Regions from separate parts of the Colwellia sp. BRX10-4 genome, predicted to be linked through region 1. Evidence: riboswitches for the same ligand, from Rfam matches in the RefSeq annotation. Region 1 holds a riboswitch; the other holds the start of a gene.
What was found. Region 1 has a riboswitch for lysine ahead of dapA (4-hydroxy-tetrahydrodipicolinate synthase). Riboswitches for the same ligand answer to the same signal wherever they lie in the genome.
Positions count from the first base shown of each region.

Region 2: another riboswitch for lysine. It lies ahead of lysC (lysine-sensitive aspartokinase 3); the one in region 1 lies ahead of dapA (4-hydroxy-tetrahydrodipicolinate synthase).

Region 1 is NZ_JACGVZ010000007.1:82,629-86,052, reverse strand. It holds gene H4J67_RS08035 (2,3,4,5-tetrahydropyridine-2,6-dicarboxylate N-succinyltransferase) at 1-515, opposite strand, end outside; gene dapA (4-hydroxy-tetrahydrodipicolinate synthase) at 546-1,478, opposite strand; lysine riboswitch at 1,569-1,740, opposite strand; gene H4J67_RS08025 (DsbA family protein) at 1,867-3,117, opposite strand; gene H4J67_RS08020 (methyltransferase) at 3,340-3,424, shown strand, end outside.
Region 2 is NZ_JACGVZ010000013.1:25,717-29,140, reverse strand. It holds gene H4J67_RS11540 (hypothetical protein) at 274-558, shown strand; gene H4J67_RS11535 (GNAT family N-acetyltransferase) at 619-1,026, shown strand; lysine riboswitch at 1,192-1,390, shown strand; gene lysC (lysine-sensitive aspartokinase 3) at 1,502-2,854, shown strand; gene queC (7-cyano-7-deazaguanine synthase QueC) at 2,929-3,424, opposite strand, start outside.

The sequences.
Region 1 (3,424 bases):
ACAGCCCCTTTTTTAACAACAATACCTTCGACAATGACCACACCAGCACTTAGAAAGGCACCATCTTCGATAATAACAGGGCTTGCACCAACCGGTTCTAAAACACCACCAATTTGAACAGCGGCAGAAACATGAACATTTTTACCTATTTGGGCGCACGAGCCAATTAATGCATGGCTATCAATCATAGTACCTGTATCAACAAAAGCCCCAACATTAATGTAAGCGGGTGGCATAATAATGACACCAGGCGCAACATGCGCACCACGGCGAACTGAAGAACCACCCGGTACTAATCGCACTTTATCGTCAGCGGTAAACTCACGCGCAGGTAAATTATGTTTATCGACAAACCCCTTATAAATGCCATCAAAAGCAATGTTTTCGCCCGCTTTAAATGCTGATAATATAGCTTCTTTTACGGCTACATTGGCCTGCCAATTTCCTGCTTTATCTTGATTTGCCGCACGAACAGTACCTGCTTCTAATTGTGTTAATGTTTCTTGCCAATTCATTTTAAATTCTCATGTTAATACTTAAAGGGATCACTTAGCTTGAGTTTCAAGCCATTGATTAATTAATTTATCTGATGCTAACAGCGAGTTGCAGTCGTTAAGTTCTAAATGGGTTAACGGCGCACGTAAAAAGGGAGTGTTTATCATTTTATTTTGGTGCATTAATACTTTTACAGGTATGGGACTTGCCACCTTAAAAAGCTCATCGACCGCATTTTGCCACAGTGGAAATAAACCTTGAGTCTCACCAGCTAGTGATAGCTCGACGTATTGATGAGTTGCTGCCGGCCAGACATTACTACAAACCGAAACTAACCCTTTTACACCTGCTTGTGCTAAGTAAGGCATCATGGCGTCTTCACCACTATATAGGGCAATATCTGGACAATACTGGCGATAGGCGAGTACCTGATTTAAATCGCCACTGGCTTCTTTTAACGCCCAACAATGCTGATGATTTTGCACCGTCTGTAAAGTTTCAATAGCAATAGAAACACCGCTACGAGAGGGGACGTTATATAACATACAGGGGAAATTGGCGGCATCAAGTAAAGCACTAAACCATTGCGTTTGACCTATCACACCCGGCTTTGCGTAAATGGGACTACCAAGTAAGTAGGCTGAAATAGGTAATTTATTACAAGCTGTTATCCAATTAATTTGCTCGGTTAACTGATAACCGCCAACAGCCACCATTAAAGGTGCGCTGAGTGATAATTGGCAAACAAATTCAACAATTTTAACTTGCTCTTGCGATGTTAAGGCCAGGCCCTCTCCTGTACTACCTAGCAAGACAATACCATTACCGGCGTCAGACTGACTAATAGCTAATTGTTTGAGGCTTGGAAAATCGATTTGACCATCATCAAGTAATGGCGTAATTAATGCGGTCCATAAAATAGTATGATGAGGCGTTGGGTTAGCTGTTAAGCTAATTTTTTTTGATAGTTTTATTTGATTCATTTCTCTCGAACTCTGTTCGTTCGGAGAACTTTTAGGCGTTTGTAATAACCAAGATAACAATCACTTATGTGAAGAGCATTAGGCTTTACAAAGGCCAGAAGCTCCCCACCAAGTTGGTGACAATTGTTAGGATTCAACCCAAACAACCGATAAGTAAATTATCAAAAAATTACTTACCTCGGCATTAATCCCCCTCGTTACCAATCATTAGAGCTTGATCTCTTTATGATAACTACCTGGTTAATGCTCCTCTTCTGGCCCTTTATCATAAGTTTCGCTTGTTTGAAAAAACAAAACTTTATTGAATTCAGGGCAACAACATTAGAACATTTATTCTAATGTTGAGTCAATAGTGCTCTAAATGAAGATAATACGGATATATTATATCTTATGAAACAATAATCGCTTGTTCAATTTGTGCCAAGCGGTCCTGCCCCCAACAAATAACATTTTGAAATCGAAAACAAGGCGCTCCCCATAACCCCATGCCATCTAAAGTACTTTGGTTGGTATCAGACCATTGTTGCCAGTCATGTTCATTATTATATTCTAACGCTTGTAGATAATTGATTTTATGCTGCTGACATAAAGATTCGATTACCGATTTATTTGATAAGTCTAAACCGTCAACATAAATGGCCTTAAACGCAGACTTAATAAAATCGAGTTCTTTATTTTGTTGTTCTGCATACGAAAAAATTTGAAAAGCATTAAAAATACCTTGCCCTAAAGGATCTGCAATACCGGTAAAAGGAATATTAAGTTTTTTGGCTTCACGACTGGCATCAAAAACAGCATAACGTTCTTTATTTTCTGTCGTGGTTAACCCCCGCATAATCAAAGGTAATAACGGCTTTATCTTTAAAGGGATCTGATAATGCTGACTTAACTTTTCTGCTTGTAATAAACCAATGTAAGAATAAGGGCTTCGTAATGAAATAAATGCTTCTAATATTTTCGTGTCAGCGATGTCAGCGATGTCAGCTGCATTATCTTTCACTTGTTGCTCAGCAAAGACTAATTTATTTTTTTGATAAACAGCAACACTGTCATCTTTTGCTAAACCAAAGTCAGCCAAACGTTTTTCTAGATGTTCAAGCCTATCAATACCAACAAACCATTGCCCCGCAATAAAAATAGACGAAGGTAAGTAATGCCCTTGTTTAACTAAACGTATTAAATTTTTAATTTGATAATTTATTACCGGTGTAGAAGCATGATAGTAGTAATCAAAATCATTCGACCAAGTCTGTTGAAAGAGTTGCCAAGCATTATCGAGTGTTTTAGGTCGCAACTGCCACATTTGCTGACCAGTAAAGAGTGATTCTTGAGTCGGTCGTTGCGTTATTTTTTTCAATTGATATTGATCAGCAATAAAGTTGGCATCTTTTATTGCCCAAGTGCGCATTAATTTGGGATCGATAGTTACCCCTGGAACACTTTCATAGACTAAGAACAATTTAAATTGAATATTGAAACGTTGCTCTAGTTCTGGTAACACTTGAATCAGCATAAAGCTATAAGGGTCATTAAGTGCTAAGTAAACTTCAGCGACAGGTGTTTTTCTAAACCAGTTAGGGACGGTAAAATAGCGAAATTTTAATAACCATGCACGCTTATCACTGCGTATTAGTTTCACTTTAAACCAAGTAAAAAATTTAGTAAAAATAACCCACTCCCTGAATTTTATATGGTGATTTGCAAATTTATTATTCGCCTTTCTGACATGATAATAATATTCACGTAGAATAGCGGCTATTATAAACATATCTTTTCGTTAAGCGTATAAAATACCGTTAATTAATTTAGGGTATAAGTTATATATTTATGAATGCCATAACCCAATTATTTGAGAATAACTTTGTTAGATAACATCAATCAATTATTGCTGCGTAATCCCGATTTACTAAAAGCAAAAGCGCCATTATTTATCAACCTACCTATTG
Region 2 (3,424 bases), on a different contig from region 1:
GTTAGAAATATATATTTTAGCCGACAGTAGTGAAAATGTATGTCAATTTAACTGTGAATATCATAAAGTTAGCTTATCAGGTCTTGCCTTAATTAAAGAATATGCCTGTCAATCAATAAGACCTACTGTTGCATTTCCTCATGTAGTATTAATGTTCATCTTATTGGTTCAGCATATGTTGTAGGGTTTAGCTTATATTGATAAATCATTTATGATTTTAGATAACTATTGTTTTATTCGCGCTAATATTGCGTTATTTTTTGGATAATTATTATGAACTTAGACAAATCGACTAAACGTATTGATAAAAGAGTTAAGAAAGGATTTCAAGGCTACCCACAAATTTCATTAGCTTATTTTGGTCAGTCAGCTGATTGTGCTACTGAAGTTGTGGTTGGTTTTATTGCCGCTGAAGGTGATGCTCCACAAGAGCAAAAATTTACCAGTAAAGTTGATGCGAGAAAAGATGAAACTATTCAAACAACACTATTAAAAGTTATTGAACGTGCTGATGCAAAAACAGTGGTAGAAGTTGCGGGTGTTACCCTTATTAAATAATGTTGCTGGCTAATTACTGTCTGTTAATAGGTCAGTGAATATTGGGTTTAAAAATTAAAGATGACCATAATTTACAGCTTTTCTGATGACCATATAAAGCAAGTTCACCAACTTTATAAAAGTGTATGGTGGGGTAAAGAACGCTCACTCGAAGACACTCAAAATTGTATTCGTGGTTCTCAAATTTGTATTGGTATTCTCGATGAAGACAATAAGCTCATTGGTTTTACGCGAATTCTCAGCGACTTTATCTACAAAGCAATCATCTTTGATGTGATTGTAAGCGTCTCTCATCGCGGTAATGGTACCGGTCAGCGATTGATAAGCCTGGTTAAAAACCATGATGAATTAGTCAAGGTAAAATATTTTGAATTATATTGCTTACCTGAACTGGAAAGCTTTTATAAAAATCTTGGCTTTTCAACGGATGTCGGTGGTATAAAATTAATGCGCTGCAGCAACCGTTAATTTTTGTATAAAAGTCTAGCCAAGCTTCAGCTGAACTTCGGGCAATGCTATTAAGCTATTATTTCTAAAAAAGATCGACTTAGCCTGTTGATTTATTATTACAGATAGGATTTAATCCGCTTGTCGGTTGTTAGAATAAATACTCAAATTGTATGTTTTTAATAATCAACCAGAAGAGGAGCATTAGCTAAGTAGATAACACGAAGAACCACCATTCTTTTGACTGTTATTGAGGGAGACTATTGCCGAGAGTAATTAGCGAGTGGCGTTATTTATTCGGTTACTAGGGCTGAATCCCTAGGATTGTCACCTCTAGTTAGTATATTAAGTGCTAATTAGATTATGGTGGAGAGCTTCTGGCTGAAAAGTTTAGTTTATCTTACCAAGAACACTTCTTAATTCAGCCATGCTCTTCCTTGAAGTTTATAAAGTTACCCTATAATTATTACTGGGGGCTTAATTAGGGAGACCTTAGATGTCATTATTACCTTTTACCGTTGCAAAATTTGGCGGCACAAGTCTAGCTGATCATCAAGCGATGTTGCGATGCGCTCAGATCATTAAAAACGATGCAAGTAATAAAGTTGTTGTCGTATCTGCAAGTTCAGGCGTTACTAATTTACTGGTTCGTTTAAGTCAAAAAGATGTATCTCAGCATGAACAATTAGCAATCGTTAGCAGTATTCGCGCTATCCAATTTAATATTACCCAACATTTAGCTGAAGAAACACAGCTAAACTTTCAAATTGATCAACTGCTAAATGAGTTAAGCGAGTTTTCTAACGCGCAATCACTTAACTATTGCCCACGCATAGCCGATGCAATTTTGTCATTTGGTGAACAAATGAGTTCATGTATCTTTGCACAAGTCCTTAAATCTGTTGGTGTTAATGGCGAAATGTTTGATGTTCGCCAAGTCATGAAAACCAACGCATTATACGGTAAAGCCGTTGTTAACCTTGAGTTGCTCGCTAATAATGCACAGCAACTTCTTACGCCTTTGCTGGTTGATAAAGTTATCGTTACCCAAGGCTTCATTGGTCAAGACGAAGACGGTCATACGACAACCCTAGGCCGTGGCGGTTCTGATTACAGTGCGGCACTTTTAGCCGAAGCGTTACATGCCGATAATCTTTCTATTTGGACTGATGTCGTCGGTATTTTTACCACAGACCCACGTATTACTGAGCATGCTCGTGCTATTAAAGAAATCAGTTTTGGTGAAGCGGCTGAAATGGCGACCTTTGGTGCAAAAATTCTTCATCCGGCAACACTTATTCCCGCGATGAGAAAGAATATTCCGGTTTTTGTTGGTTCAAGTAAGGAACCAGAGAAGGGCGGCACACGCATTCAACAGTTTGTTGAATCAAGCCCAATATATCGCTCAATTGCCTTACGTAGAGAGCAAACATTAGTAACGGTAAAGAGTCCAGCCATGCTACATGCTAGTGGTTTTCTTGCGCAAGTCTTTGGTATTTTAGCCAAACATGAACTGAGTGTTGATCTAATTACCACCAGTGAAATCAGTGTTGCGCTAACCTTTGATAATCCAACGGGTTCAACACAAGCGCTTTTAAACTCAACCGTTGTTGAAGAATTAGAGCAACTTTGTGAAGTGACCGTAGAGCACGGTTTATCGTTAATAGCGGTTATAGGAAATAAAATGCATCGCAGTAATGGCGTCGGTACCAGTATTTTTGAAACTATCTCAGGGATAAACGTACGGATGATTTGTCATGGCGCCAGTGAACATAACTTATGTTTCTTAGTCGATGAGAAACAAGCAAATGAGACCGTTGAAAAGCTACACAATGCCTTATTTTCATAAGCTTTAAGCATATTCTTTCTTTGGTCAGTAACGAAAAAAGATAAAACACCTTGTCGTGTTTTATCTTTTATTTATCACGATTCGTAACTTAACGGATCGGTAACATTATTATCACTAAAAGCTTCTAAACGCTCTTGGCAGGCACCACATTTTCCACAGGCTTTTTCACGGCCGTTATAACATGTCCAAGTATTATTATAGCTTAAGCCCATTCTTAATCCATCGGTTAAAATATCACTTTTAGTAACCGTTAAATAAGGGCTAAATATTTCTACTGACTCGTAGTTAGCTATTTTACACACCTCATTCATTTTCATTACAAATTCGGGACGACAATCAGGATATATTGCATGATCCCCTGAATGTGCGCCGTAATAAACTTGGCTAGCACCCACTGAAACGGCATAACCGACCGCAAGTGATAACAAAATCATGTTACGATTAGGAACAACCGTTGATTTCATACTTTCAGCTTCGTAATGACCTTCAGGAATATCAATATTATCAGTTAATGATGAACCAGCAAGTAATTGATTAATAGATGATATATCGATAATTTTATGGTTTACA